Regions from separate parts of the Vreelandella sp. GE22 genome, predicted to be linked through region 1. Evidence: predicted binding sites of a transcription regulator. Region 1 holds the regulator's gene; each other region holds the start of a gene.
What was found. The regulator PhoB, encoded in region 1, activates phosphate uptake and scavenging genes when phosphate is short. The targets are predictions, from matches to a motif close to TGTCATANNNNTGTCANA.

Region 1 (10,510 bases):
CCTCCTGAATCGCTGTGGTTACCGCTTAAAGTAAGAAAGAGTACCTTTCGGTCGACTACTTTGAAGCAGCTGTCTTTCTTACCAAAAGCTTTGCAGAGGCTGTGCCAAACATGGCATAAAAATCAATATAACTTTAAAAACAGCAACTTAAAATATTACAAGTCTTATACAGAAAGCTGGACAACAGCGTTTGCATCAATAAAAAGTGGCTAATAATGACACATAGACAATTTGTGACCCATTCTTGTATGCCATTTTGACACACTGTACAACTTTGGTCTCATATACCTAGGTCTGAGCAATACGCGAGACGGGAAAGACGCAGCGAAAACGCGCCCCCTGCTGAGGGTGAGAGTCGATTTGAAGCTTGCCATCGTGGCGCAGCAGGACGTGTTTCACGATGGCAAGCCCGAGCCCGGTGCCGCCAGTGGCCGTACTGCGGCCTTTATCCACACGGTAGAAGCGCTCGGTCAGGCGGGGAATATGGACCGGGTCGATACCGTGTCCATTATCTTCCACTTCGATACACACGCCGCCGTCGGGAAGGGGGGCGTAACGCAGGGTGATCTCGCTCCCCCCAGGGGCGTAACGCACGGCGTTGAACATCAGGTTGGAAACGGCGCTTCGAAGCTCCTGCTCGCTTCCGATCAGCCGCGCGTCGCTTTCGATCACAAGCTCGATACGCTGGGACTCGGTATGCTGCTGCTGGGAAAGAGCGTTGGCATCCTGGTGAATGCTTTGTAAAAGTGGCGCCAGCGCCAACGGCTGATGATCCTTGCCGCCCTGGTCGATTTCCAACCGGGAAAGCAGTAGCAGGTCATTGACCAGGTTCTGCATACGCAACGTTTGCGCCTGCATTTGGCCGATACTGCGCCCCAACCGGGGCGGCAGCTCGTCTTTTAAATCGCTGTAGGTTTCCAGGTAACCCGAAAGCACGGTAAGCGGCGTGCGTAACTCGTGGGACACGTTGGCCACGAAGTCACGGCGCATCTGCTCCAGGCGGTGCAGCCTGGTAATGTCGCGCGCCATCACCAGGCGCTCGTCATCGCCGTAGAGCGTGATTTGATACTCGAGAATACGCCGCTCGTCGATGGGCGAGGTAAGCGTTAATGGCTCGCTGTACTGACGCGCCGAGAAGTAGCGTACGAAGGCGGGATCGCGCAGCAAATTGGTAATGTGCTGGCCGCGGTCGTGCGCGGTTTGCAGTCCCAGCATCTGGTGGGCGGCGCTGTTCCACCATTCGAGATCACCGTTGCGGTCGAGCATGACCACACTGTCGCGCATCGCCTCGGAGGACTCCTGAATGCGCGCCAAGGTGGCTCTTAGTCGGCTTTGCGTGATTCGCTGGCTTTTCTGATAGCGGTAAAGCCGGTCCAGCAGCTCACCCCATAGCCCCTTGGCCGCGGGGGGCTCTTCGTTGGGCGTGAACGTCAGCCACTGGTGCAGGGTACGCAGTTGGCGCAGATGGTAGAAAAGACACGCCCCCAAACCCGCGGACAGCCCCAGCCCCGGCGAGCCAAACAGCCAACCCAGGACGACGCCGAGGGTGGCCAGCCCCGCGATACGCCAAAGCTCTCGGCTCCACAAACGCACGCGCTACACCCGGGCGGAGAAGCGGTACCCGGTGCCGCGCACCGTTTGAATCAGGTTCTGGTGGACATCGCCCAACGCCTTGCGCAGACGGCGGATATGCACATCCACGGTGCGCTCTTCGACGTAGACGTTGCCGCCCCATACCTGATCCAACAGTTGGCTGCGGGTGTAGGCGCGCTCCTGGTGGGTCATGAAAAACTGCAGTAAGCGGTATTCGGTGGGCCCCATATCCAATGCCTTGCCGTGGGCGCTGACCCGATGGCTTACCGGATCGAGCATCAAACCGTTGATTTCGATGGGGTCTTCCACGCCGCGTGGCGTCGTTCGGCGCAGCACCGCTTTCAAACGCGCCACCAGTTCGCGAGGCGAAAACGGCTTGGTGATGTAGTCATCAGCCCCCGCTTCGAGGCCCTGGATCTTGTTATCTTCTTCGCCCTTGGCGGTCAGCATGATGATCGGGATCTCGGCGGTCGCCTCTTCGCGCTTCAGGCGCCTTGCAAGCTCGATCCCACTGGTGCCGGGCATCATCCAGTCAAGCAGCAGAAGGTCCGGCTGATGATCCACGACCAGGGCGTGGGCGTCCTGGGCATTGTCCGCTTCGAGCACGCGATAGTCCGCCATTTCCAGCGCCACCGCGATCATCTCACGAATAGGTGCCTCATCATCGACGATCAAAACGGTCTTGGCGGTCATTGGCAGGCCTCACGGTGTCCAGACGAAAGTGGTTCGATGACATATCGGTGACAATCACACCATGCACGGGTGACAGTTTTATGACAACTTCGACATTAGCCTGTCACCGGCCACCCGCTCAATGCCAGCCCGGCAAATACCAGAAGCCCCGACCAGTGGTTGTTCAAAAACGCCTGAAAGCACGCGTCGCGCTCGCGGCCCACGATCAAGCGCTGCTGATGCACGAAAGTCACCGCCATGGCCCCAAGGCCCAGCCAGAAGAACCCGCCAAGCCCTACACGCCAGCCCACCAGCGCCAGCAACACAAGCGTGGCCGCCTGCAGCAGCCCGATGATCAGCCGGTCGGCCTCGCCAAACAGCACGGCGGTCGACTTGATGCCGATTTTCAGGTCATCGTCACGATCCACCATCGCGTATTGGGTGTCGTAGGCGACGGTCCACAGCACGTTGGCCAAAAACAGGATCCACGCTTCGAGAGGAACGAAGCCCAGTACCGCGCCGAACGCCATGGGGATCGCCCAGGAGAACGCGGCGCCCAGTACCACTTGCGGGAAATGGGTATAGCGCTTCATGAAGGGGTAGATAAACGCCAGCGCCACGCCGCCCAACGAGAGGGCCACGGTAAACCAGTTGGTCAGCAGGACCAGCACGAAGGAGGCGGCGACCAGCAAGGTGAACAGCAGTTTGGCTTCGGTCTCGCTGATGCGCCCGGTCGCCAGTGGCCGGTTTTTAGTACGCTTGACGTGGCCATCGAAGTGGCGGTCGGCGTAGTCGTTCACCACGCAGCCCGCCGCGCGCATGGTGTAGACCCCGGCGATAAAGATCAGCAGCACGCCGCGCCCCGGCACGCCTTCGGCGGCTACCCACAGCGCCCAAAGGGTAGGCCACATCAAAAGCCAGGTGCCGATGGGCCGGTCCAGGCGCATCAGGGTGATGAAATCCGCCGCCCGAGACCACCCGGTAGGACGCAGCAGTGAACGATCCATGCTTACCTCTCAAAGACAAAACGCGCGTCTAGCCTAGCGCGAAGCCATGCCAAGATCATCCGCCATCGTGGATAAAAAGGCCTCCTGGACCAATAGCGCCAGGCCTGCGTGATAAAAGACCGAACGCCGCGCCCATACCCCGGCCACCCCAGGAGGACACAAGTGGCGGGCAAACGCTGGCCGCTGGCGGGTAGCAAAGAGGGGCCCGCGTACAAGGTCCGGCTGGCGAAACAGCCAGCTACCCAGTGAACGTTCGCCAAGGCGTTTTAGGTGTTGCCCCTGAAGCTGCTCGAGAGGCGCCACCGAACGCGCCACAACCCAAGGGGCATCATCCACGCACAGGGCCACTTCACGAAGCCAGGCCAAGCGGCGCGGCGCCAGGCCCAATGCCTGCGCCTCGTCGCGGGTGGGCACCCCCACCGTTTGGCGCAAAAGCTGCACGCGAAAGGGGCTGGGCCGGCCTGCCGAGACCAGCCGCTGGGTCAGGGAATCGGTCGAGGCCACCCACTGCCACCAGGCAGCACTCATGGCCGGGCGCAGCGCGTTCACGGGTTGCCAGCGCGCGTAGGGGGTAGGGTGCAAAAGGTGTGAAGCCACGCGACCTCCAGGGCGGTCAAGTCGTTGAAGCTAGTGTAACATGACGTTCTGACGCACTTTTCTCAACGACGTTTTCTTGAAGACCGTTCATTTAAAGACCGTTCATTTAAAGACAGTCGCTTAAAGACCGTCATTTAAAACATCATGGTTCCAACACTGGGTGATGACATGACCCACTCCTTCTCTCAAACCGAAAAGCCGGTGGATCTGATCGTCCTGGGCACCGGCATGGCCGGTGTCGGTCTGGCCCGGGCATTGCGGCGCCAAGGTGACGCCCGCTCGATCACCCTGGTGAGCTTCGACAGCGGCGATGAGTACAGCAAACCGCTGCTCTCCACGGGCTTTGGCAAGCGCCTGGCACCCGAGGCACTCGCCAGGCAAAGCGCCGATGAGGTGGCCCGCGAGCTCGACGCCACGCTGCGCGCCCATACCCATGTCACCGCGCTCGACGCCGATAGCCGCCGCCTGACGCTTTCCAACGGCGAGCAGCTTGCTTTCGAAAAGCTCGTGCTGGCCACCGGCGCCAGCCCACGCATGGCCCTTGACGTGCCCGACACGCTGGCCGGGCGCTTTTTCAGCGTGAACGACCTGGAGGACTACCGGGGCTTGCATGAAGCACTGGCTTCGCGCAGTGCCCGGGTGGCGGTCATTGGCGCAGGACTGGTCGGCTGCGAATTCGCCAACGACCTGCACGCCGCGGGTCACCAGGTCACGCTAATCGCCCCGGAAGCCACGCCGCTACCGCGCCTTCTACCCGCACCGCTTGGCGAGGCGCTGGGCAGCGCCTTCGAAGCGGGCGGCATCGCCTTGGCGCTGGGTCGCACGGTGAGCGCTATCGCAACGGATGAACACGACGATCTGGTGCTCACCCTCGATAACGGCGAAACCTGCCGCGTGGATACCGTGCTAATGGCCACCGGCCTGACCCCGCGCACAGCGCTTGCACGCCAGGCCGGGCTTGACGTGTCGCCAAGCGGTATCCAGGTGGACCGCTATCTGCAAACCTCTAACGCTGCGATCTACGCGCTGGGCGATGCCGCCTGTGTCGACGGCGTCAATGCCATGTACGTACAGCCCCTTCAAGCAAGTGTGAAGACATTGGCGGCCACCCTAGCCGGCACCCCGACCCCCGTCAGCTTCGGCGCTTGGCCGGTGGTAGTGAAAACGCCGCTGCTGCCCGTGGTGGCCTATTCCCCGCCTGCGCCCGTCGCACAGTGGCGTATCGAGGGTGAAGGTGATGCACTCGCCGCCCTTGGCGAAGATAAAGATGGCCAATTAGTCGGGTTTGCGTTGACAGGCAGTTGCGTCAAAAGGAAAGTGGAGCTTTCCAGAGCGGTGCCTGCGCTGCTAGGCTGATCCACGACCAATTGAAGATCAGGCCATAAAGTTAAAACACTCGTTTGTTTTCAATAACACTCATAAGCGTTACGCTTACTTTTTCTATCAGGGAGACCCCTTTTATGCGCAAACCTGAACTCGCCGCTGCCATTGCTGAAAACGCTGATCTTTCCAAAGACAAAGCGGGCCAAGTGCTGAACGTCATTCTTGATGAAATCACCAATAGCGTGGCCAAGGGTGAAGACGTGGCCCTGATCGGTTTCGGTACCTTCACCGTGCGCGAACGCGCCGCCCGTACCGGTAAGAACCCGCAAACCGGCGAGCCGCTGAAGATTCCGGCCAGCAAAAACGTGGCGTTCAAGCCCGGTAAAGCGCTCAAGGACGCCGTTTCCTAATGAAACTCCGGCTAACGCTGTGGCTACTTGGCTTGATGCTCAAGCGAGCACTGCGGCGAAAGCCGCGTTTCAAAGAACAGCTTGAGCGTATGCGCAGTCTGGACTGGGGCATTGCAACGGAAGACCTCGGCACTGCCCGCCACTACCGAATGACGCCTGACGGCATCGACACCGGTAAAGGCCTGCCCATCGACCTGGATCTCGAACTACGTTTTCGCGACCAGGACGCCGCGCTGAAAATACTCAAAAAACCGACCCAGCAAGCCTTTCTGCACGGCATGATGAACGGCGACGTACGCCTGGTCGGCGACTCCAGCGATATGAACAAGCTGCAGAAGCTTTTGAAGTATTTGTAACGGCTAACAGCCCGCCCCCGCCAAGGGGGCGGGCTGTTTTAGTCTGCTGCAAGCTGATCGCCACGTTCAAGCTTACGCGTTGCTGAGCGCCTCTTCGAATAGCCGCCAATACATCCATTACGCGCCGGTTTGCACCTTTTTGGATGTGCCTGACGATTGCCACCCTGGTCCCAGGCGAAACGCCTTTTACCCCGCTATACCAGCACCTTTCCTTACATGTGTATCCGAATACACGTCCAGGGCAACGGCTTTATGTCGCGTTGGCCAATGCATCGGTGAAATATCCTAAAGTAACCGCTTGATAGGTGCGCCATAGCAACTCACGCGCCGCCATTGTTATACTAACGTCTAATAAATCAAACGAAGAGACGCCATGCCGATCCTGCGCCGCCTTTGGACCCTGGACAAGTTCGCCTACAGCCTGCGCGTGTTTATCGCCTTTAGCGGGGCGCTGCTTTTTAGCGTGCTACAGGCCGACGTGGCGCTGGTGATTCCGCTGTTTTTGGGCATTATCGCCTGCGCGCTCTCGGAAACCGACGATAGCTGGCAGGGCCGCCTGCAGGCGCTGGTGGTCACGCTGTTATGTTTTGCGCTGGCCTCTTTTATCGTCCAGTGGCTGTTTCCCTGGCCGTGGCTGTTCGCGTTGGGCCTGGGGGTGTCGGCGTTTACGCTGATCATGCTCGGTGCCATCGGCCAGCGCTACGCGACGATCGCCTCGGGCACGCTGATCCTGTCGATCTATTCGATGATCAATATCGAGCAGCACGGCGGCGTGGATGCGGACGTGGCCTCGCGCCAGCTTCTGCTGCTGGCGGGGGCGGCCTGGTACGGGGTCATTTCGGTCATCTGGTGTGCGCTTTTTTCCCGCCAGCCGCTCAAGCAGAGCATGGCGCGGGTCTACAAAACCCTGGGCGAGTTTTTGATTCTCAAGTCGGCGCTTTTTGAGCCGGTGCGCGGAGTGGATGTCGAGGCGCGTCGAGTGGCGCTCGCGCACCAAAACGGCCAAGTGGTCGCCGCACTCAATCAGGCCAAGGAGATGATCTTTCGGCGGCTGGAGGGCCAACGCGGCAGCCAAAAGCTCAACCGTTACCTGCGCATCTATTTCGTGGCCCAGGATATCCACGAGCGGGCAAGCTCCACCCACTACCCCTACGGCGCACTGACCGAGGCGTTTTTCCACCACGACGTGCTGTTTCGCTGTCAGCGCCTTCTCGACCAGCAGGGCCGGGCGTGCCGCCAGCTGGCCAAATCGCTTCTATTGAACCGGCCGTTTAGCCATGAGCAAAGCGAGCAGGCGTTGGTCGACCTGCGCGCCTCGATCGATAACCTGCGCGACCGCGGCCGCCCGGAGTGGCGCAACCTGATCCACCCACTCAACGCGTTGGCGGACAACCTGGCCACACTAGAGGCGCAGATCGCCAGCGCCCATAACCCGGACAGCAGCGTGGTGCGGCGCGACAGCGCGCTTTATGACCGCTCGCCGGCCAGCCTTAAGGATGCCTGGAGCCGCGTGCGCTTGAATTTGACGCTGGGCTCGCCGACCTTTCGCCACGCCGTGCGCCTTTCCACCGCGCTGATGGCGGGCTACGCGATTTTGCACTGGCTGGACCCGGAACAGGGCTTCTGGATCCTGCTCACCACGCTGTTCGTCTGCCGACCCAATTTCGCGACCACCCGGCGCTTTCTCTCCCAGCGGATTCTGGGCACGGTGCTGGGGCTGATTGCTGGCTGGGCATCGATTAGTCTTTTTCCCCAGCCCGGCATTCAAAGCATCATCGCGGTCGCCGCCGGGGTCGCGTTCTTTGCCAACCGGGAGCGGCACTACGTGATCGCGACCGCCTCGATCACCCTGCTGGTGCTTTGCAGCTTCAACCAGGTGGGCGACGGTTTTAATCTGATTTGGCCGCGGCTGTTCGATACGCTGATCGGCGCGGTGATTGCCGGGCTTGCGGTATTTTTCATTCTGCCGGACTGGCAGGGACGCAAACTTTACCGCGAAGCCGCCAAGGTGCTGACCAGCCACCGCGGCTATCTCGACGAGATCGTCCACCAGTACGAAGAGGGCAAGCAGGACGACTTGAGCTACCGCCTGGCGCGGCGCAACGCGCACAACGCCGATGCGGCGTTTTCGACGCTTTTGACCAACATGCTTCACGAGCCGGGCCACTACCGCAAGCAGGATGCGGACAGCGGCCTGCGCTTTTTGGTGCTCTCCAATACGCTGCTGAGCCACCTTTCCGCGCTGGGCGCCCACCGCCACCGGCTAACCGAAGCCGAAGACGATGCCGCGCTGATGCCCCAGGCCAAACGGATTAGCGAGCTACTGGCGGCGCTGACCGAGCAACTCCACAAGCGCCGGCCCGTCACGGATTTGGAAGACCAGACCCGTGCGCTTCTGGACGCGCTGGGCGAGCCGGCGCAAGCGCCCGAGAGCGACGCCAACGCCGTTACGCTTTACCGGCCCATTCAGAGCCAGCTACGGCTGATCGCCGAACAGCTAACGCCGCTGGCGCAGAGCGCCGGGCGGCTGACCCAAACCAAATCCGACGCCTCATGAACCGCTATACCTGGCCGTAGCGCCCGGCCGCCTCGCCCAGCCAGCGGCGCACCAGCACGGCGGTGGCCTCGCTATCGCTTTGCAGCACCTGGGCAAGGGCCGTAACCCGTTCGAGCAGATCAGCATCGCGCTCCAGGTCGGCGATTTTCATCTGGGCAAGCCCGGTCTGGCGGGTGCCCAGTACCTCGCCGGGGCCACGAATCTCCAAATCTTTTTCAGCGATGCGAAAGCCGTCGGTGGTTTCGCGCATCACGCCCAGGCGCTCTTTGGAGCTTTTGGAGAGCGGCGGATGATAAAGCAGCACGCAGAAGCTCTCCAGGCTACCCCGCCCCACCCGGCCGCGCAGCTGATGAAGCTGGGAAAGCCCCAAACGCTCCGGGTTTTCGATGATCATGAGACTCGCGTTGGGCACGTCCACTCCCACCTCGATCACCGTGGTGGCGACCAACAGATCAAGCTCCCCTTCCTTGAACGCTGCCATTACCTCGGCTTTTTCGCCGGCTTTCATGCGCCCGTGGATCAGGCCGATGGCAAGCTCCGGCAGCGCGGAGGTCAACTCTTCCCGAGTGACCTCGGCGGCCTGGCACTGTAATACCTCGGACTCGTCGATCAGCGTGCAGACCCAGTAGGCCTGGCGGCCGTCGCTGCAGGCGCGGCGGATCCGCTCGACCACCTCCGGGCGGCGCTCATCAGACACCACGACGGTTTTCACCGGCGTGCGCCCCGGCGGCAGCTCGTCGATCACCGAAACGTCCAGATCCGCGTAGGCGCTCATGGCAAGCGTTCTGGGGATGGGGGTCGCGGTCATGATCAGCTGGTGCGGGGTAAGCCCGCCCGCCTCGCCCTTTTCACGCAGCGCCAGGCGCTGGTGAACGCCGAAACGATGCTGCTCGTCGATGATCGCAAGCCCCAGGCAGTGGAACGCGACATCGTCCTGGAAAAGCGCGTGGGTGCCGACCACCATGCGCGCCCGGCCATCGGCGATGGCCGCCTTGGCATCCAGCCGGCTTTTGCCCTTGAGTTTGCCGGCAAGCCACGCCACCTCGATCCCCAGCGGCTCGAACCAGGCCTTGAAGGAGCGGTAGTGCTGCTCGGCCAGGATCTCCGTGGGCGCCATGATCGCCGCCTGGCAGTCGCCGGAAAGCGCCGAAAGCGCGGCCATGGCGGCGACCACGGTCTTGCCCGAACCGACATCGCCTTGAACCAGCCTGAGCATCGGCGCGCTCTGCCCCAAGTCGAGCTCGATCTCCTCGAGCACCCGGCGCTGGGCGCCGGTGAGCGCAAAGGGAAGCTGGGTCAAAAAGCGGGTTTGCAGGCTGCGCCCGGCGGGAAGCCTGGGCGCGCCATCGGCCTGGATGCGCAGGCGCACCTCGCGAAGGCTTAGCTGGTGGGCCAGAAGCTCCTCGAGGGCCAGCCGCCGGGTGGCCGGGTGCAGGCCCTGGGCCAGGGTATCCAGGTCCACATCCGGCGGCGGCTGATGCAAAAGCGCGAGGCTTTCGTGAAGCCCCGGCAGGTCGAAACGCTCGGCAAGCGCCGGCAAAATCATGTCCGGCAACGCCTGCGGGGCCTCGGTTAGTCTGGCGAGCGCCTGGCTTGTGAGGGCGCGCAGCCGGGTCTGGTGCAGCCCTTCGGTGGTGGGATAAATCGGCGTGTAGTGCTCTTCGACCGGCGTCTCGGCGGCGCCGCTTGGGCGGTACTCCGGGTGGTAGATCTCAAGACCCGTGGCGCCGGCGCGGGCCTCGCCAAAGGCGCGCAGCGTGACCCCGGGGCGCAGCTGCTGGCTTTGGGCCGGCGAGAAGTGAAAAAAACGCAGGCTCAGGATGCCACTTGCGTCGCGCAGGCGCACCAGCAGGCTACGCCTTCGCCCCTTGACGATATCGCAGGCGGTGACTTCGCCCTCGATCACGGCCTCGCTGCCCGCGCGCAAGAGCCCGATGGGCGTGACGCGGGTACGATCCTGATAGCGCAGCGGCAGGTGAAACAGCAGGTCGCTCA
Region 2 (10,510 bases), 1.4 Mb from region 1:
ATGGCGATGAGGCGATCAAGGCCCTCGACGAAACCCCGCTGGATATTCACTACCCGGTCGACGTTTTCCCGCAAAAAATCGCCTCGCACAACCTCGACAAGACCCCGGTGGTCGAAGGCGTGCTTCACGGCGTTAAAGGCCAGTACCTGATACTCGACACCGGCGTAATTAATTTACGCAAATTCACGGGTTACCGCGTCAGCGTTGACTGGCCAGGCTAGCCAGCCCGCCACGAGTTGGCTAAGGTAAGGGGAGTCTTCACGTGCCCGACCGGCCCTTGAGAGGCGGGGGGGCGTGAACGCTGGTAGCGACGTCACCGTCAGGGTGAAGCGCTTTGCTGGCTTGGTCCTTTTGAGGGACCCGGTTCATTTCCATCGTTTGCGTGCTTTTGTATTCAAAAGCGCTTTTTTGCATTGCAAGGACGCCGTGATGCCCTGGTTAAAACTCTTACATATTGCTGCTCTGGTCATTTGGTGCGGCTCGCTTTTGTATCTTCCGGCGCTTCTCAACCAGGCACTGGTGCTGCGTAAAGATGCCGGGTTCGCCCAGGGCACGCCGCCGATGCCGCGCTTTTTCTATAACACCGTTGCCACCCCCGCGGCGCTTTTGGCGATCGGCTCGGGGACGCTGCTGTTTTTAGTGCACGGTTTGATGGGCGGCTGGCTGATCTTGAAGCTGGGCGCGGTGGTCATGATGGTCGCCGCCCACGGCGCCTTTGGCTGGCTGATTCTGCGCCTGGAGATGGGCGTTTACAGCGGCGTTAAAATGGCAACGCTAGCGGGGCTTTTGCTCAGCGTGTTGGGAATCGTGGGCGTACTGGGGTTCGTGCTGGCCAAGCCCCTGGCGTGGGGCTAGCCTTTCTGCGCGGCGGCCTGCATTCAGGGCCACACGGTGGTTTACTCTTCGACATCGACGCCCACGGCGTGTTCGTAAACGAGTTGCCCGCCGAGCCAGCCGGCAAGCGCAATCAAACCGCCCGTGACCAGCGACACCGCGAGCCCCCAAGGCAGAATGGCTTCCGGGGAGTTGAGGCGCAATAGCCAGTTTAGCGAGGCAAGCGACAGCATCACGACCGCGACGATGGCGTGGCTCCAGCCGGTAATCAGGCGGCGGATACGCGCTACCGACACCAGGTCGATGATACCGGCAATCGAGGCGATCCAGCCGCCGAAGGCACCTACGCCGGCAAGCCACAGGCCGGTACGCGCCCAGAAAGGATCGCCGGTATACCAGTAAGCCAGATCATTGGCGACCAGCGCCATCAAGGCCGCCACCGGAAAATGGATCATGACAGGATGGAGCGGATGCCCGGCTAACGAGGCGCGGCTTCTTATCGAACGTTGAGGGGTGGATGCCATGGACACTTCCTGTGGGCAGACAAAGGGAATGAGTATATGAGGGAACGTAACGGCGCGACGCCCCAAGGACGTATTCAACGCGTATCGCGGCGGTGGGTCAACCTGGCCCCGTTAACGCTAGCGTTGGTAGCACTATCATTGTTGACGGGCTGCGCCGGGGATCACTCCATTTTGAATCCTGCGGGCCCGGCGGCGCGGGATATTCTTTTGATCTGGTGGGTCATGCTCGGGTTCGCTACCGTCGTGCTGGTGGCCGTGACCGCACTTTGGCTCTACACCTTTACCGCGAGGGACGTGACCCGCACCCCGGCCCAGGAGCGGCGTATCGGCCGGCGCTGGATCATCGGCGGCGGCATCATCCTGCCGGTGGTGACGGTCATCGCGCTTTTGATGTTTGGCGTACCGACCGGCAAGCGGCTTTTACCGCTGCCGCTGGACGAGCCGCCGGAAGTCATCGAAGTAGTGGGGCACCAGTGGTGGTGGGAAGTGCGCTACCCCGGCGCCGAGGGCGGCGAGGTCGTGACCTCCAATCAATTGGTCATGCCCGCCGGCGAGCCGGTGGATTTTCACGTGACCGCCGCGGATGTCATCCACGGCTTCTGGATTCCCAGACTTGGCGGCAAGATCGATATGCTCCCGGGCCGGGTCAACCGTATCCGCCTGGAGGCCGACGAGCCGGGCGTGTTCGGCGCGCAGTGCGCCGAGCTTTGCGGTGTGGGCCATGCTCATATGCATCTTCACGTCGAAGCGCTGCCCCGGGACGAGTACGAGGCCTGGCTTGCGGCGCGCCAGGAAGAAACACTGGCCGAGCTTGCTGTCAGTGACGCCGCTTTCGCCGAGGCCCGGGAAAACTTCACTACTTTCTGCTCGAGCTGCCATCAGGTGGCGGGCATGAGCGTGAGCAATATCGGGCCCAACCTTTCTGACCTGGGCGGGCGAGCAATGCTCGGCGCCGGCGCCATGGCGATGGAAGAGGGCGCGGTCTATCAGTGGCTGAGAAATCATCAAACGTTAAAGCCTGGAAACAAGATGCCGCGACACGACGATCTGGATAACGACACGCTCGAAGACCTGGGTGCCTGGCTGGAGACTTTAACCCCATGACAACGATTAATCGTCAAGCGACGCCTCAGGACCCGCAAGACCCTCGCTCGCTGCACGAGGACCTGCACGAGATTTGGGGTAATCCTCGGGGCATCAAGGCGCTCACCATCGTCAACCACACCACCCTGGGTCTGCGTTTCATGATCACGGGTATGGCGTTTTTCCTGCTCGGCGGCATTTTATCGATGCTGATACGCACGCAGCTCGCCACGCCCGACCAGAACTTCATGACGCCGGATATCTACAGCCAGGTCACCACCATGCACGGCACGGTGATGATGTTCCTGTTCGCGATTCCCGTGCTCGAGGGCCTGGCGATCTACATGATCCCCAAGATGATCGGCGCCCGGGACCTGGTATGCCCGCGGCTGACCTCGCTTGGCTATTTTTGCTATCTGTTCGGCGGCATCATCCTGGCCTCGAGCCTGGTGATCGAAATGGCGCCCGACGCCGGCTGGTTCATGTACACGCCGCTTTCGAGCAGCGAGTACTCCCCGGGGCTGGGGTCGGATTTCTGGCTTCTGGGCATTACGTTCGTCGAAATCTCGGCGCTTTCGGCCGGTGTCGAAATCGTCGTTTCGATTCTGCGCACCCGGACCCAAGGCATGGCGCTTCACAAGATGCCTTTGTTTGCCTGGTACATTCTGGCCATGGCGCTAATGATCGTGGTCGGTTTCCCGCCGCTGATTCTAGGCAGTATCCTGCTCGAGCTCGAACGCGCCGTGGGCATGCCGTTTTTCGAGGTGGCCGGCGGCGGCGACCCGCTTTTGTGGCAACACCTTTTCTGGCTTTTCGGCCATCCGGAGGTGTACATCATTTTCCTGCCCGCGGCCGGGATTATTTCGACCCTGATTCCGGTCTTTGCCGGCCGGCCGATCGTGGGCTACGGCTGGGTGGTGTTCGCGATCATCGTCACCGGCTTCATTAGTTTTGGCTTGTGGGTTCACCACATGTTCACGGTGGGAATACCCCAGCTCGCTCAGGCGTTTTTCTCGGCGGCGAGTATGCTGGTGGCGGTGCCCACCGCGATTCAGGTATTCGTCTGGTTGGCCACGCTTTGGCTGGGTAAACCCAAATTCAAGCTGCCCATGCTCTGGGTGCTGGGCTTTTTGATCATTTTCGTCTGCGGTGGTTTGACCGGGGTGATGCTCGCGCTGGTGCCGTTCAACTGGCAGGTGCACGATACCCACTTCGTGGTTGCGCACATGCACTACGTACTGGTCGGCGGCATGCTTTTCCCGCTGATGGCCGGGTTCTACTACTGGTTACCGCTTTTCTCCGGGCGCATGCCGTCGGAAACCATCGGCCGCTGGGGCTTCTGGCTGACGTTCTTGGGCTTCAACGGCACCTTCCTGATCATGCACTGGACTGGGCTTTTGGGCATGCCGCGGCGTATCTATACCTACGAAGGGGGTAATGGCTGGGAGATCTTCAACCTGCTTTCTTCTGTGGCGAGCTTCGTAATGTCGGCGGGTATCGCCATGGTGCTGATCGATATCGCGCTGCACTTTCGTTTCGGCAAGCCCGCCAAGCACAATCCCTGGGGCGCCGATACGCTGGAGTGGGCCAACAGCCTGCCACCCAGCGCCTATAACTTCGTCAGTCTGCCCAACATCGAAACGCGCCACCCGCTTTGGGACAACCCGAACCTGCCGCAGACCATGGCAGAGGGCAAACACGGCCTGGCGATCGCCTCTCACGGGCGCCGCGAAATGTGGGGCAGCGACTCGATTACCGGCAAGGTGCGCGAAATCGTTCACCTGCCCGGTAACTCCTGGTGGCCGTTTCTCGCCGCGTTGGCGCTGGCCGTCGTGTGTATCAGCCTGCTAACGCGGGTATACGCGCTCGCCGCGGTGTTCGTGATCGTTGCCAGCGTGTTTTTGCTGCGCTGGGCCTGGGAGAACGGTGCCCATCCCAAGGCCGCCCCGGACGCCGAGGTCAACGAAGGCGATCCGCCGCTTCACTCGCGCACCATGAGCGGCCCGGGCGTTTGGGCCATGGCAACGTTTTCGATCGCCAATGGCTCGTTTTTCCTCTCTTATCTGTTTGGCTGGTTCTATCTATGGACCGTCTCGCCGCAGTGGCGCATGCCGGAGGTTTCGCCGCTTTCGCTGGTGGTACTGGTGGTGGCCGGGCTGGCGCTCACTTTGGGGGCCGGGGTGATGGAGAAGCTGGTTCGCGGGCTTCGCCGCCAGCGCGATAAAGGCTTGATGAGCGGCTTCTATCTCAGCGCGCTGCTGGGCGCGGTTCAGGTAGGGCTGATCATATGGTCCCTGTTCACCGCCGGGCTTGCCCCGACCGAAACGAGCCACGATGCGATACTGCTGGTCGGGCTCGTTTACGCGCTGTTCCACGGTGGCCTGGCGATGATCTTGTCCGCCATGCAGGGGCTTCGCGTCCACTATGGCTACGTGGGCCGTCACGCGCCCTTCGAGCCCGCGGTGGTGGTGCAGCTTTGGCGCTACAACGTGGTGACGTTCTGGGTGCTGGTCGGCGCGCTTGGCGTGCTGCCCCGGGTCATTGGAGGCTAATTGAATGCAAACCGCTTTTCGACGACTTCACCTGACCCATCCCGCCCATCTGGTGGTTGGCTTGACGCTCTGGAGTATCTGGTTCGTCGCGGTGTATGGCGGCCTCTCGGTTGCCTGCGCCGTGGCGCCGCCGGCGCCGGACCAGGGAGCGATGACCGGGCTCAACCTGGGGCTGGGGCTTTTCAGCGTGCTAACCACACTTGCCCTGCTATGGCTGACCTGGGCGGGCTGGCAGGTGGGCAAAGAGCACACCGGGCGGCCGCGGTTTCACGCGCTGGTCTCCGCCGGGCTTTATCTGTTTTCTGCGTTCGGGGTGGTCTTTGCCGGCATGCCGATCATCGGCGTGCCGCCCTGCTTGTAAGCCTTGCTGGGCCATCGATACCATGAGCCGCGACCTACCCGGCGCTGAAACCACCGCGCTTTATAGCCTTCACGGCATGTGGTGCACCAGCTGTGCGCTGGCCGTCGAGGGCGTGCTAAAGCGCGCTACCGGTATCTCGGCGGCCAGCGTTCACTACCCAACAGCCACGGTGTGGGTAAAAGGCGAGGCGGGCGCCGCGGCGCTCTCGACACTGGCCCCGAAAGTCGCGCGCATCGGCTATCGGATAAGCGAACTCGAGGCGGTTCAGGATGCCGCCGAGCGTCTCGAAAAAGAGAGCCGCTACCTAAGCCTTCGCCTGATGGTGGCGGCGGTATTTGGTATGTGGACGATGCTCGCCTCTATCCTGATCTACGCAGGGGCGGTGCCGGTGGGGCGGGTCGAAACCGTCATGGCCTGGGTCTCCGGCGCCTTTGCGCTGCCCGTGGTGTTTTATTCGGGAATCCCTTTCTACCGCGCCGGCTTTCGTACGCTGCTTGCAAGGCGCCCAGGCATGGACGTACTGGTAAGCCTGGGCGTGCTGGGCGCGGTGGCCGTGTCGGGCTGGCTTCTTTGGCGCGGCTCGATCGAGGTGTACTTCGATACCGCCGTCATGCTGATCGCGCTTTTGCTGGTGGGGCGCCTTGCCGAAACCCTTTGCCGCCAGCGCGGGCTGAAGGCCTTCGACGCTCTGGCGCTTCCCGAAGGCGGCGTGACCCTTGACCGGGACGGCGGCCCCCAAACCTTCGCGCTCAACGAGGCGCGCCCCGGCGACACCCTGCTTTTAGCGCGCGGCGACACCCTGCTGTTGGACGCCACTTTAAAGGCGCCTGGCTGGTTCGATACCGCCACGCTCTCCGGGGAAAGCGTGCCGCGCTACTTTTACAGTGGCCAGCATGTGTACGCGGGCTATCGCTACCTGGCCGGTGGCGCTAAAGATCACACTATAGCGCTTTGCGTTACCGCCGCCGCCGGTGAGCGGCGCGTGGATCGTTTGTGCGAGCAAATGCGGCTTTTACAAACCCAAAAGGGCGAGCTTCATAAGCTCGCCGACCGTTTCGCCGCTTGGCTGAGCCCGGCGGCGCTGCTGCTTGCGCTGATGACCCTGCCAGCGGCGGCTATTCTGGGCGCCGGTTGGGAAGAGGCGGTGGTTCGTGCGCTTTCAGTGCTGGTCGTCGCCTGCCCTTGTGCGGTGGGGCTTGCCGTACCCCTGGCAACGCTTGCCGGCAGCGGCCAGGCCATGCAAAGCGGGGTTGCGATAAGAGACCCCGCCGCCTTCGAGGTGCTGGCTCAAGTGCGCGCTGTCGCTTTCGATAAAACCGGCACGCTCACGGCCAATAAGCATCGCGTGGTACATTTCGCGCTTCGCGAAGCCTCCTTCCCCCAGGATTTTTACTCAAAGCTGACCGCGAGCGCGCGCCAAAGCGAGCACCCGTTAAGCCTTGGGCTTTTACGCTGGGCAAGTGGGTTCGAGCCTCAGGATACCGAGCAAGGCACCAGCGCGATTGCCCGTGTAGAAGAGTCCGCCGGCGCCGGGCGCACCGTCGAGTTCGAAAGCGGCGAGCACTGGCGGCTGGGCAGTGCCGCCTGGCTTGGCGAACAAGGCGTGGCGCTGGCGGACAGTGCCGCCCACTCCGATTACGCCTTCGCCTCCCAGGTCGTACTGGCCGACCGCTCGGGCTGGTTGGCTACTTTTTATCTGGCCGACCCGGCGGTCGAAGACGCAAAAGAAAGCCTGGAGGAGTTGCATCGTCTGGGGTATCTGACCGCGCTGATCAGCGGCGACCGCCAGGGGGCGGTGGGCTGGCTGGGCAAGGAGGTCGGCTTCGCCCCGAACGCTTGCTACGCCCAGCGCTCGCCGGAGGCGAAAGCCCAGCTACTGGCCGGGCTCGCCTCACCGGTTCTTTACGTAGGCGACGGCGTTAACGATACGCTCAGCCTGGCCGCCGCCGGGGTAGGGGTTGCGCCCATGCAGGCAAGCGAGGCCGCCCGCGAGGGCGCAGCGGCCCAACTTTTGACGCCGGGCATCGGCGGGGTGGTGCGCCTGCTCGCCATTGCCAAACGCACTCGCCGGGTGATGCTTCAAAATCTGGCGTTCTCGGCGCTTTATAACACCCTGGCGCTAGGGCTGGTGGTGGTCATGGCGATACCGCCGTTGGCGGCGGTGCTTGCCATGGCGGCAAGCTCTTTAAGCGTCACGCTCAATGCTGCCCGCCTGGCCTGGGCCGAGCCCGAAGAGGCGCCACCACCGTCGTCAGGTGCTACTATAGGTAACCCAGCACTTGGCCCAGCCGCTCGGCGTTCGCCTTAACCCAGCGCGCATCGATAGGGCCCCAGGTCTCGATCACGTAACGGCCGATATTGTGGCGCTCGCCCTCGAGGTTGTGAAACACGCAGCGAATATCCAGCTCGCCCAGGGATGCGATGGTGTCCTGGGCGGTACGCCGCGGCATGCCGGTGGCACTGATCAGTTCGGGCACGCTGCCCGCGCCTTCGCTGATCAGGTGGGCGGTATACAGGCGGCGGTAAAAACTGAGCTGGGTCTTGCTGGGCGTGTCGGTCATGAAGGTCTGCCAGTGGAAGTCGCTGAAAAGATAAGGTGAATATACAGAGCATGCCTATAAAGCGCAGGAATATACAGCCCATGAGCATGGCTAGCCTATCGAGGGAGCGAACGTAACCGCATGACCCGTATTATATCTTTCGTTGAGGATCAGCTTCTTTTGTTGGTCGTGGTCGCCGCCGCCCTGGGGCTGATGGTGCCCGAAACCGGGCTTTTACTCGAACCCGCTATCGGGGTCTTGCTGGCACTTTTGATGTTTATCATCAGCCTGACCTTCGATGCCCACGACGTGCGAAAGGTGATGCGCAAACCCTCGCGGCCGTTGTTGGCGCTAGGGCTCGTCTATGGGCCGATGTCGCTTGTCGGATGGCTGACCGGGCGGCTATTTTTCGGAAGCGGCCCCTTGGCGGCGGGGCAGATGCTGCTGGGCACCTTGCCAACGGATGTGTCATCGCCGTTATTGGTGCTCATGGCGCGGGGTAACGTGGCGTTGGCGGCCGTGTTTAACGCCATCAATACCGCGCTTTCGCCGTTCATCGTGCCCGTTTTGTTTTTGTGGCTAACGGGCATTCAGCTAGAGGTTCCTCTAGGGGCGATCATCGTCGAGCTGGTGTTGATCGTTTTACTACCCACGGTGTTGGGTGTCACCTTGCGCACGATGTTCACGGGCTTTTTAGCGCGTTTCGACGCCACCTATGCAGGCCTTGGCTCCAGCGTCTACCTGTTGATACTGCTGGCCGTGGTCGGGCCCAACGCCGAGACCATCATCGGCTACGGCGCGTACGCTTTCGTGATCGCGGGCGCGGCGCTTTGTCTGAACCTTGCGGGCTACCTGGTCGGCATGGCCTCGCGGCTGGTCACGCGTGACCGCAAGGAGATCATCACTTACCTGTTCACCGTTAGCAAAAAGGAGTTCAGCATTGCCGCGGCGTTCGTGGCGGCCTCCGGTTTGCCCTCGGAAGTCGCGATTCCCGCTGCCTTCTTTGCGGTGATTCAGATGATCACCTCACCCATCGCGGCCAAAATACTGGCGCGGGGCTGAAAACCTGTTTAAACGACGGTGAAATAATCAACTCAGAAGGACGCTGGTCACTTTATTGTCATTGGTTGTCGGTCATGCTGGGTAAAGCTTAGTCAGAGAGCGAGCACGCTTTACTTCCTACTGAGGGTAAGACGATGACCGAAGCGACGACAAGCGTAGCCGATCATACTACGCGCGACGATGAAGAAAGCAGTGCGCGAGGTGGGCGAGCCACGCATTGGCTAACGCTGCTTTTGCTGATTTATTGCCTTATTTGTGCGGTTTCGGTGATCGGCGACGGTTTCAGCACCGCCACGGGCGGCCAGGCCGAGCAGCTTTTCGAGTTCGCCACCAACCCCTTGGTGGGGCTCATGGTCGGTATCGTGGCCACCTCGTTGATTCAGTCCTCCTCGACGGTAACCTCCATTATCGTGGCCATGGTGGCCGGGGGCTTGCCGGTGGCGATCGCCGTGCCGATGGTCATGGGCGCCAATATCGGCACTACCATGACCAATACCTTGGTGAGCCTGGGGCACGTGCGCAATAAAGACGAGTTTCGCCGCGCTTTCGCCGCGGCCACGGTGCACGACTTTTTCAATTTTCTGGCGGTGGCGATTCTACTGCCGCTGGAAATACTCTTTAGCCCGCTGGAGCGTATAGCGCTGCAAGTAGCCGAGCTTTTCTACGGTGATGCGGATTTGTCGATCGAGAACGCGGACCTGCTGGGTTTTGCCACCGACCCCGTCACGGGCTCGGTAGAGAGCCTGGTCTCAGGGCTGCCTACCATACTCGGCGGCATCGTGATGATCGCGATCGGCATTACAGCCATCTTTTTATCCATTCGCTACATTGGCAAACTGCTCAAGAAACTGATGGTGGGTCGTGCCAAGCGCATCATGAATAATGCCATCGGCCGTGGCCCGGTAACCGGCGTCATCTCCGGCACGCTGGTGACCATTCTGGTACAGTCCTCGTCGACCACGACCAGCTTGATGGTCCCGCTGGCGGGCTCCGGCACCTTTACGTTAAGGCAGATCTACCCCTTCACCCTGGGCGGGAACGTCGGTACCACCTTTACCGCTTTGCTGGCCGCAACCGCCGTGAGTGGCGAGCACGCTATGCTGGCGTTGGAAATCGCCCTGGTTCATCTCTTCTTCAACCTCTTTGCCATCCTCATCATCGGCGGCCTGCCGTTTTTACGCCTGCTGCCCGTCAAGGGGGCCCGGCGGCTCGGCGACCTGGCCGCCGAGCGTAAAACATTGGCGGCCGCCTGGGTGCTGGGTGCTTTCGTTGCGCTGCCCGCAGCGCTCATTGCCATTACGACGATGCTAGGATAACGCCATGAGTTTTGAACAACGCCTCGAAAGCACATCAACCGCCGAGCTCAAGGCCATGTTGAACGACTCCGCCGAACTGATAGAGGAGATCAGAACCGAGCTCGCCGCCCGTGAGGACCAGCACCGCGAGATCGAGTCGGTGGATACGCTCATTCACGAGGCCCGGCCCAGGCTTCAGGAAATTCGCGGCTTTTTTGCACTGGTGCTCAGCGAGCTACGCGAACGCCGTGGCGAGCGC
Region 3 (10,510 bases), 320 kb from region 1:
CGCTATTGAATTGCTGTAACTCGGTGGCTTCATCGATGGCTTGTTCATCGAAGTAGTACACCCGCGCCTGCCGAGTCTGATCGAACATGGAGGGGTCGAGCCCGCCCTCGGCGGAAATTTCTGCCTGATCCGGGTAGTCGCTTCCACAGCCCGCCAGTAGCAGCACCGCGGCAGCACCTGCCCATAGATTGAATTTCCCGCTCACCGCTACCTCCTCAATTGACCAAGCTTATCGGCAAAATAGTCTACCACTATTTTACATTATCCTAATGTTACTGGGCATGACGCAACACTTTGTTTGCGATACCTTCTTCGCGACACAGGGACCCGATTAGCGATGCTGGCCGACGCGCAAACGGGCGGGGCGCTAGGACAGTGGCAGCTCGAGAGCTTTACCCATCCGGGTCATGAAATCCAGGCACGCCGTAAGCTCGCTTTTGTCGATGTACTCGTCGGGCTGGTGGGCCTGGGCAATACTACCCGGGCCGAGAATGATGGTTTGCAGTCCCTGGCCCTGGAACTGGCCGGCCTCGGTGGCGTAGGCCACGGCGTGGCTTTCGCACTCGCTTGGCAGGTGCGTTTTGGCCAGGCGCAGTACCGCATCGTTGTCGCGATCCGCCAGGCCCGGCACCGTCACGTTGAGCGCTTCGGTGTCGATCTCGACGCTCTTGCCCCGGGCCTTTAGATCCGCACGAAGCGATTCGCCGAAGGCTTCGAAGCGGGCGAAAACGTCCTCGAAGGTCTCAGAAGGCAGATGACGAATCTCCCACTCGAACTGACACTCCCGCGCGGTGATGTTGATCGCCGTGCCACCCTTGATACGCCCCACGTGCAGGCTGGTGTGGGGCACGTTGAACGCCTCGTCCACCTTACCTTCTTCCACCAGCGCGGCCATGGTCTCCTCGATGAAGGTGACCAGGCGGGCGGCCACGTGAATGGCCGAGGTGCCCTGATTGACTTGGCTGCTGTGCGCCTCGCGCCCGGTGACCGTGGTGCGCAGGTTGGTCGCCCCCTTTTGCGCCACCACCGGCTGCATACTGGTGGGCTCGCCGACGATCACATGCGCGGTGGTCGAGTAGTGGTCGAAAAAGCGTTCGATCAGCGCCGGGGCGCCGACGCAGCCGATCTCCTCGTCATAGGAAAAACCGAAGTAAATGGGCTGTTTGAGCGGCGCTTTCACCCATTCGGGCACCATGGAAAGCGCGCAGGCGATGAAGCCCTTCATGTCGCAGGTGCCGCGCCCGTAAAGGCGGTCGTCGTCGCCTTCGACCAGCGTAAAAGGGTCCGTCGACCAGGGCTGGCCTTCGACCGGCACCACGTCGGTGTGGCCGGAGAGCAGCACCCCGCCCGGGGCGTCCGGGCCAATGCGCGCGATCAAATTCGCCTTGGTGCCGCAAGGGCTCATTACCCGCTCCGAGGTAACGCCGTATTCGGCGAGATACCCTTCGACGAATTCGATCAGCGCCAGGTTGGAGCCGCGGGAAGTGGTATCGAAAGCAACCAGTTGGCTGAGTAGCGCTTGTGCATCGGTCATGGCGTGGCCCTTGATTGACGTCTTTTCATTACCCTATCACCGCCGGGGGCGCACCGCCTACGGCCAAAGTTGCATGAGCAAACCGGGGGCTGCGCGTAGCGTTCATCAAAATGTCATGTACACTCACTAATGTTCAGTGCAACCAAAAAAAACGCCATAAACGTACTGTGCCACCCGGCCGATCCCAGGCCCTAAAGGAGCTTTTATGTCTCGTTTCACGTTACGTGCCCTCTCTGTAGGCATCGCGGCGGCTACCTTGAGCGTTTCCGCCCAGGCCGCCACCGAGATCACCTGGTGGCACTCCATGGGCGGGGAGCTGGGCGAGCGCTTGAGCGCGCTGGCCGAGGACTTCAACGCCTCCCAGGACGAATACCGGGTGAACCCTTCGTATCGTGGCGAGTACGAAGAGACGATGGTCAACACCATCGCCGCCTTCCGCGCCGGCCAGCAGCCGCACATCGTCCAGATCTACGAAGTCGGCACCGGCACCATGATGGCCGCCCGGGGCGCGATCTACCCGGTCTTCGAGCTGATGGAAGAGCACGGCAGTGACTTCGATCCGGACGACTACCTGCCCGTGGTGACCGGCTACTACACCGACACCGACGGCAACATGCTCTCCATGCCGTTCAACTCCTCCACGCCGATTCTCTACTACAACAAGGACGCTTTCGAAGCGGCCGGCCTCGACCCGGAAACCCCGCCGACCACCTGGCAGGAAATGGGCGAGATGGGTCAACAGATCGTCGATGAAGGCGCGGCGTCCTGTGGTTTCACCATGGCCTACGCGGCCAACTGGGTGGGGCTTGAGAACTTCTCGGCGCTGCACGATCTGCCGATCGGCACCCAAGAGAACGGTTTCGGCGGCCTTGAAACCGAGTTCACCTTTAACGGCGAAGAGCAGGCGCGGTTTTGGGATCAGATCAAGGAGTGGTCGGATAGCGGTGTGTATAGCTACGGCGGCCCGGCCAACGGCCCGGACGCAGCGCCCTCGTTCTACTCCGGCGACTGCGCGATGTACATGAACTCCTCCGCATCGCGGGCGGACGTGCTGGCCAACTCGGACTTCGAAGTCGGCTTTGGCATGCTGCCTGTTTATAACGACGTGGACGGCGCGCCGCAGAACTCAATCATCGGTGGCGCCACGCTTTGGGTCCTTTCCGGCCACGAAGACGACGAGTACACCGGCGTTGCGGAATTTTTGGAGTATCTCTCGCTTCCCGAAGTTCAGGCCGAGTGGCACCAGGGCACGGGGTATCTGCCGATCACTACCGAAGCGTTCGAGCTGACCCAGCAGCACGGCTACTACGACGAGAACCCGGGCGCGGATATCGCCATCGAGCAGATCAACCTCAACGAACCCACCGAGAACTCCAAGGGCCTGCGCTTTGGCAACTACACCCAGGTACGCATGGTGCTGGACGAAGAGTTCCAGGCGGTGCTGGCGGGTAACAAGAGCGGCCAGGAGGCACTGGATGACGCGGTAGAGCGCGGCAACCAGATCCTGCGCGACTTCGAAGCCGCCAATAACTAATTTAGCGGCACCACTCGAACCCCGGCTCCTATAGCCGGGGTTTGTTGTGAGGGCCCACCCATACGCCCGACGACGCGGACCTATGGGTGGGTTTTCTCCGGGCCGGGTTCAACAGGACGCCTCATGCAGACCAAACGCTCCACCTATCAAAGCCGGTGGCTTCCCTTCTTTTTGTTAGCGCCGCAGTTGGCGATCACCCTGGTGTTCTTTATCTGGCCGGCGACCCAGGCGGTGAAGTCGAGCTTCGAGCGCACCGACGCCTTCGGCTTCAACACCACCTTCGTGGGCCTTGCCAACTACGCCCGGGTGCTGGCCGACCCCAGCTACTTGAACGCTTTAGGACGCACGGCGATTTTTGCCGTCTCGGTCACCGCGCTTTCCATGGGCACCGCACTTTTACTGGCGGTGTGCGTCAACCGGGTGCTGAAAAGCGCCCGGTTCTACACCACGCTGCTGGTCTGGCCCTACGCCGTGGCCCCGGTGGTCGCCGGGGTGTTGTGGTGGTTTCTGTTCAACCCGACCATCGGCCTTCTGCCCCACTTGCTCGACTGGTTCGGTATCAACTGGAACCACCGGGTCTCGGGTAGCCAGGCGATGATCCTGATCACCATCGCCGCCGCCTGGAAGCAGATTTCCTACAACTTTCTGTTCTTTCTGGCCGGGCTTCAGTCGGTGCCCCATTCATTGATCGAGGCCGCGGCTATCGACGGCGCCACGCCGTTCAAACGCTTCTGGACCATCGTCTTCCCGCTTTTATCACCGACCACCTTCTTCTTGCTGATCATCAACATCAACTACGTGATGTTCGAGACCTTCGGGGTGATCGACGCCACCACCGGCGGCGGGCCGGGCCAGGCGACGATGACGCTGGTCTACAAGGTCTACACCGACGGGGTGGCCGGGCTCAACATCGGTTCGTCCTCCGCCCAGTCGGTCATGTTGATGGGCATCGTGATCGTGCTGACGTTCATCCAGTTCCGCTACGTGGAACGTCGCGTCAACTACTAGGCACAGGGATCCATCATGGTCGAAAACAGACCCTATCTGAACATTCTGACCCACCTGGTATTGATTGCCGGCGTACTGGTGGTGGCGTTTCCGGTGTACGTGGCGTTCATCGCCTCGACCCACGAACCCGGCGCCTTCGTGCGCGGGGTGATGCCGCTGCTTCCCGGCGACAACATGTGGGCCTCCTACAAGCAGATGCTGACCTCGGGCTGGCAGGTGGGCGGCGCGCCGCCGGTATGGCTGATGCTGGGCAACTCGCTGATCATGGCGCTGACGATTGCCATCGGCAAGATCGCGATTTCGATCATCTCGGCCTTCGCGATCGTCTACTTTCGTTTCCGGTTTCGTATGCTGGCGTTCTGGCTCATCTTCATCACGCTGATGCTGCCGGTCGAGGTGCGCATCATCCCGACCTACGCGGTGGTGGCGGATTTAGGGATGCTCAACTCCTACGCCGGGCTCACGCTTCCGCTGATCGCCTCGGCCACCGCGACCTTTCTGTTTCGCCAGTTCTTCATGACCGTGCCCGAGGAGCTGATGGAAGCGAGCCGGGTCGACGGCGCCGGACCCATGAAGTTCTTCAAGGACATCTTGCTTCCGGTGTCGATCACCAATATCGCCGCACTGTTCGTGATCATGTTCATCTACGGCTGGGTGCAGTACCTGTGGCCGCTTTTGGTCACCACCGACGAGGACTTTTACACCATCGTGCTGGGCATCAAGCGCCTGATGGCCTCCTCGGACCGGGTGCCCGCCTGGAATTTGATCATGGCGACGGTGACGCTTGCCATGCTGCCGCCGGTGCTGGTGGTGCTGTTGATGCAGAAACTGTTCGTGAAAGGCCTGACCGAGACGGAGAAATAGGATGGCCAGTATTACCCTGGAAGGACTCAAGAAAACCTACGCCGGCAACGTGCAGGCCGTCAAAGGTGTGGACCTGGCCATCGAGGACGGCGAATTCGTGGTGCTGGTGGGGCCGTCCGGCTGCGGGAAATCCACACTTTTACGCATGGTTGCCGGGCTCGAGACGATTTCCGAGGGCACGCTGAAAATCGGCGACCGGGTGGTCAATACGTTAGAGCCCGCCCAGCGCGATATCGCCATGGTGTTTCAGAACTACGCGCTCTACCCGCACATGACGGTGTATAACAATCTGGCCTACGGGCTCAAGAACCGCGGCTTCAAAAAGCCCGCCATCGAGGAGCGGGTGCGCAAAGCGGCCAAAATGCTCGAGATCGAAGAGTACCTACCGCGCAAGCCGCGCAATCTTTCCGGCGGCCAGCGCCAGCGCGTGGCCATGGGCCGGGCGCTGGTGCGCGAGCCCGCGGCGTTCTTGTTCGACGAGCCGCTCTCTAACCTGGACGCCAAGCTGCGCGTGCAGATGCGGGTCGAAATCAAACAGCTCCAGCGCCGGCTAAAAACCACCAGCCTTTATGTGACCCACGACCAGTTGGAGGCGATGACCCTGGGCGACCGGCTGGTGGTCTTGAACGCCGGACAAATCGAGCAGGTGGGTACGCCCATGGAGATCTACGCCCGCCCGGCGTCGATGTTCGTGGCCGGGTTCATCGGCTCGCCGGCGATGAATATGGTGGCCATCGAGTACCTGCAAAACCGCGGCGCCCGCGAGCTGCTGGCGGACCTGCCGGCGGACACCGACGTGGTCGGCATTCGCCCGGACGACATGCGCCTGACCCCACCCGATGCCCCACACCTGGTGATCGATTCCACCCTGGAGCTTTATGAGGCCGCGGGGGCGGAGAGCCACCTCTACGTGCGTTTGCTGGATAGCGACCAGCCCACGGTGATTCGCGCCAGCGGCCAGCCGCCGGTGAAAGAGGGTGAAACGCTGCGCTTTTATGTCTCTCGCGAAGCGCTTCACCCCTTTGAGAGCGCAACCGGCAAGCGTACCGGTTAACGCCCTACTGGCGGGTTATGGGCGGGCGACATCCACGATGCGCCCTTCTACCTGGGGCGCGACCTCGCCTTCGGCCACCATGTAGTCGCGCAGCATTTCCCAGTCGGTGTTGCCTACGATATGGCTGCGGTCATCATCATGTGCCGCTTCGAGCGCGGTATGGCTGTCGCCTCCGGCGGCGGTGAAGTTGTTGGTGGCGATCACGTAGGTCCGCGCCGGGTCGATATCCATAAGCTCGCCGTCCTGGGTCACTTTCAGGCTCACCACCCGCTCGCCGGCGGGTTCGCGGCTGTCATACACGACCTCGACCCCGCGGGAGACCTGCAGAAAGGCGCCGCTTTCTTCCGGGGCGTTGGCGAGAGCGATCTCGAAGGTCTCGAGCAGCTCGGCGCCGGTGACGTCCATCAGCGTCAGCCGGTTACCGAAAGGCTGCACCGCGATCAGCTCGCCAACAGACACATCCCCCGCCGCTATCGGCTCGCGAACGCCGCCGCCGTTTTGCAGCGCCAGTACGGTGTCCGGGTTCACCTGGCGGGCAGCGGCCAGTTGGCCATCGGCAATCAGGTTCCCAAGCGCCGTTTCATCGGCGCGCACGCTCGTTTCATCCCCATTGCCGTGGCGTGGGTTGGGAAGCGCTGTATCAAGGTGGGCGCCTACCTGGGTATCGCGCACTTCTTCGATACGCGCGGTGTAGGGTTCGAGCATCGCAGCCGCCTCGAGATCCGGCTCGAAGTCTTCGGTGGCGAGCAGCTCGCCGGTGGCGTCCGTCACCAAACCGTCATCGTCGAAGGTGACCTGCATCACCCCCAGGTACTTGCCGTACTCGTTCGCCTGGCCGATCACGGTGGGCGTTTTAGGCTCGCCCCGGTCGTTTTCGCTGATCACCACGGGGGCGTCCAGGCGCGTGTGGCTGTGCCCGCCGATGATCACGTCGATCCCTTCCACATGCTGGGCGAGCAGCACGTCGTTGCCAACGCTCGGGTCGCTGTCGTAGCCCAGGTGCGTGAGCGCGACGATCTTGTCGATGCCCTCGGCTTCAAACGCCGCCACCATCGCCTCGGCCGCTTCGCGGTAATCCCCGATGGTCACGTTGCCCGGGCTCGAGACTTCTTCGCTTGATTGCGTGCTGAGCCCGAAAATACCGATTTGCTCGCCGCCGTGCTCGACCACGATGCCATCGTACAAGTGACCCGCTTGAGGCTCGGCGCTGATCGAATCCCCCAGTAGATCGGCAAACTCCGGCGCGGCGGAGAAATCCAGGTTCGCGCCCACAATGGGAAACTCGGCCGCGGTGAAAAGATCCGCCAGCGCCTGGTGGCCCGCTTCCGGGTCGTTCAAATCGAACTCGTGGTTGCCGGGCACGAAGGCGTCATAGCCCATCCGGTTCATGAACGCGACGGCGTCCTGACCGCGAAACTCGTTGAAGTAGAGCGTGCCGGAGAAGATATCGCCGGCATCGAGCAACAGGCCCTCGCCGAACTGGCTGCGCGCCTCGTCGAGGGCGCTCACCAGTTGCGGGTACTGGTCAGTACGCCCGTGCAGGTCGTTGGTGTGAAAGATAGTGAGCGTGTAGGGGGCGGCGAGCACGCCGGGCGAGAACGCGAGTATCAATGCACCGGCCGATACGCCCATCCCCCAGGACCCGCTTTTCGATGACAACATGGCAATTCCTTTTAATCCTGTTTTATACGTTGCGCTGGCGAAACGATGGCGCCGCGCCCAAATCGCATTCTCTATAATTATTAACAGCATTTGTGACGTTTATTAAGGGCCCGCATCTTCTGTTGGCACCGAAACACGCTTTTTTCGCGGCGAAGCGGCCCGGCCGGCGGGGGCAGCCGAGCCTTTGACAAATACAGACCATCACCTAGGCTTAAAAACCGCCATGCTCACGAGCAAATGCAATACTACTTTCGTTTAACAGGGATGCTGCCGAAATGAAATATCGCCCGTTGGGAAACTCTGGCCTGCTGGTTTCTGAAATCGTGCTGGGCACCGTGCCGTTTGGCGGCAGCGCCGGCTTCGAAAAAGCCGCAAGTGTCGATGTAGCCGGCGCCAAGCGCCAGATCGACATGGCCCTGGACGCCGGGGTGAACCTGATCGACACCGCCGATCTCTACTCCATGGGCGAGGCCGAGGAGATTACCGGCAAGGCGCTGGGTGAGAAGCGTAACGACATCATTCTCGCCTCCAAGGCGCGAAGCCCGCTGGGCGGCAACCCCAACCACAGCGGCTTTTCGCGCTACCACCTGATCAACGCGTGTGAAGCGAGCCTGAAGCGCCTGGGCACCGACCATATCGATCTGTACCAGATGCACAACTGGGACGGCGTGACCCCGGTCGAGGAGATGCTCTACGCCCTCGATCACCTGGTGCAAAGCGGCAAGATTCGCTACTACGGCACTTCCAATTTCACCGGCTGGCAGATGATGAAGACCATCGGTAAAGCCGAGCTTCACAATCTGGCGGGCCCGATCAGCCAGCAGATCTATTACACGCCGGAATCCCGCGAGGCGGAATACGAGCTGATGCCGCTGGCCATCGACCAGAACATCGGCACCCTGGTGTGGGGGCCGCTGGGTGAAGGGCTCTTCAACGGCAAGGTGCGTCGCGGCCAGAAAGCGCCGGAAGGCACCCGCCAGGGTAACGGCTGGCCCGAGCCCTACGTGCACGACATGGAACGCGCTTACGACATTATCGAGCTTCTGGCCGAGATCGGCGAAGCCCACGGCACCTCGATCCCGCGCACATGCCTTGCCTGGCTTAAGGATCGCCCCGGCGTGACCTCGTTGATCGTGGGTGCACGAAGCGAAGAGCACTTGAAGGACGACCTGGCCGCTGCGGAGCTCACTTTGAGCGCCGAGGAGATCGAGCGCCTGGAAGCCGCTACCCGCCCGGCGCCGCAATACCCCTACTGGCACCGGGTCGTCGCCGGTATGGACCGCATCGACAAGGCGGAGAAGCCGTTCATCGATCAATACCGCAAGACCATCGATAACCGCAGCGACGAGCGCTGATTCGCGCGTAAGTGCTTACCCATGCAGCGCAAAAAGCCGGTACGGGGTTTTACCGTACCGGCTAAAGATCGATTCGAGTAGTGCCAGTTAGCCAGGCCCTTGTGCAAAGCAGGCGCCTGGCCGCAAGGGTGACTTGTTAGAAGTAGTAGCGCGCACCCACTGCGTAGTAGAGGTCGTTGTCGTCGTAGCGGTCGAGGGAATCCAGGTCGGACTCGTAGAGCTCGGCAAAGACGTCGAAATCATCGGAAAGGTTATAAAGCGAGCCCAGCGCCCAGACGTTGCGCTTGTCGTCGTTGTCCGGGTCGATGTGGTAGTAGTCACCGTACACGGCCAGCGCGTCGTAGGTGTAGGTCGCGCCCAGGCCGACGCGGTCGAACCCGCCGCCGTACGTGCTGCTGTCGCCGCGAGTCTCGTAGCCTACGCGCAGCTGGAAGGCGTCGCTTGCAGTGTAAGCGGCGGTGGTACCCACGCGGGTTTTGCCGTTACCGCCACCGCGTACGGTGTCTTCCGTATAACCCACCGCCAAACGCGCCGGGCCTGCCTCGTACACTACGCCGCCCTGGGTGGCGACTACGCTGCCCTCACTGGTTTGCTCGTCGACGGTCAAACCGCGCTCGGAGAAGTGCTTGGCCGCGAAAACCACCTGAAAGCCTTCGAGCTCCGGTGATTCGTAACCGATGGAGTCACCACGCGCCTGCAGACCGCCGCCGGCGAACTCGTAACCTTCGCCCACGTAGACGTCGAAAACCGCCATGACGTAGTCGTCGTAGAAGCTGTCGAAGTTACCCGCGGTAAACGTACCAAAGCGGCTGCTCTCGACACCGATGTAGCTTTTACGTAGTTCCTTGAAACCCGGGCGGCTGCGCTCGTCGCCGTTGAAGCGCCACTCCAGGCGGCCGAACGCGGCCAGGTCCGGCGCTATTTGCTGTTGTAGCTTGAAGCCCATGCGCGAGCTGAAATCGCGAAACTCGGCGCCGTTATTCACACCATCGTTAAGACCGCCCCCCTCGACCCCCATAGCGATCCGCCCGTAGACGTTGACGGCGGTGCCGTCTTCGTCATAAACGCTGGCCGCCTGTGCGCCCGCCGCTGTGAATACACTTGTGAGCGCCAGCGCCAGTACCGTTTTTTTAAACATGAACCATCCCATTGCAGTGAACAGCAGTCGTTGCTGCTTAATTTTTTAATAAGCGCGTGACATGAGCCCCCAGGCGGGTTCCCGGGCCACCACCAACCCCTTAGCGAAACAAACTCTAGAAGGTTTTTATTGCAGTAATCTTAAAGCCTGCCGCTGAAAGCGATAAAAATAAAATTATTCTAATATACAATCTTTTTACATATAAATTAAATATTTAGATGTTATGTAAAAAGATCCAAGACAGCCGCGGTCAGTGCTGTCATTAGTTGTTCACTCGCGTGACCCGGATTTGTCATGACGTTTTGCCACGCTTGGTGAAACGTTAAGGTAAGGAGCGAGGCACATGCGGCTTTGTATAGTG

Region 2: a site for PhoB is predicted at 9,002-9,019, ahead of ACWHRL_RS06230 (Na/Pi symporter). Genes of this name have one in related genera too.
Region 3: a site for PhoB is predicted at 1,635-1,652, ahead of ugpB (sn-glycerol-3-phosphate ABC transporter substrate-binding protein UgpB). Genes of this name have one in related genera too.

The regions. Positions count from the first base shown of each region.
Region 1 covers NZ_OZ309110.1:3,793,161-3,803,670, forward strand. Annotated here, with positions in the region: gene phoR (phosphate regulon sensor histidine kinase PhoR) at 289-1,593, opposite strand; gene phoB (phosphate regulon transcriptional regulator PhoB) at 1,597-2,286, opposite strand; gene ubiA (4-hydroxybenzoate octaprenyltransferase) at 2,382-3,272, opposite strand; gene ACWHRL_RS17785 (chorismate--pyruvate lyase family protein) at 3,306-3,869, opposite strand; gene ACWHRL_RS17790 (FAD-dependent oxidoreductase) at 4,038-5,225, shown strand; gene ACWHRL_RS17795 (HU family DNA-binding protein) at 5,330-5,602, shown strand; gene ACWHRL_RS17800 (hypothetical protein) at 5,602-5,958, shown strand; gene yccS (YccS family putative transporter) at 6,332-8,515, shown strand; gene recG (ATP-dependent DNA helicase RecG) at 8,520-10,510, opposite strand, start outside.
Region 2 covers NZ_OZ309110.1:1,310,323-1,320,832, forward strand. Annotated here, with positions in the region: gene ACWHRL_RS06185 (DUF2797 domain-containing protein) at 1-221, shown strand, start outside; gene ACWHRL_RS06190 (CopD family protein) at 430-855, shown strand; gene ACWHRL_RS06195 (DUF2231 domain-containing protein) at 897-1,358, opposite strand; gene coxB (cytochrome c oxidase subunit II) at 1,395-2,462, shown strand; gene ctaD (cytochrome c oxidase subunit I) at 2,459-4,993, shown strand; gene ACWHRL_RS06210 (hypothetical protein) at 4,998-5,354, shown strand; gene ACWHRL_RS06215 (heavy metal translocating P-type ATPase) at 5,377-7,662, shown strand; gene ACWHRL_RS06220 (helix-turn-helix domain-containing protein) at 7,616-7,915, opposite strand; gene ACWHRL_RS06225 (bile acid:sodium symporter family protein) at 8,036-8,956, shown strand; gene ACWHRL_RS06230 (Na/Pi symporter) at 9,091-10,272, shown strand; gene ACWHRL_RS06235 (hypothetical protein) at 10,277-10,510, shown strand, end outside.
Region 3 covers NZ_OZ309110.1:225,549-236,058, reverse strand. Annotated here, with positions in the region: gene ACWHRL_RS01180 (hypothetical protein) at 1-205, opposite strand, end outside; gene argE (acetylornithine deacetylase) at 368-1,534, opposite strand; gene ugpB (sn-glycerol-3-phosphate ABC transporter substrate-binding protein UgpB) at 1,740-3,068, shown strand; gene ugpA (sn-glycerol-3-phosphate ABC transporter permease UgpA) at 3,192-4,076, shown strand; gene ugpE (sn-glycerol-3-phosphate ABC transporter permease UgpE) at 4,092-4,940, shown strand; gene ACWHRL_RS01155 (sn-glycerol-3-phosphate import ATP-binding protein UgpC) at 4,942-5,994, shown strand; gene ACWHRL_RS01150 (bifunctional metallophosphatase/5'-nucleotidase) at 6,010-7,656, opposite strand; gene ACWHRL_RS01145 (aldo/keto reductase) at 7,932-9,011, shown strand; gene ACWHRL_RS01140 (porin) at 9,148-10,149, opposite strand; gene ACWHRL_RS01135 (glycosyltransferase family 4 protein) at 10,493-10,510, shown strand, end outside.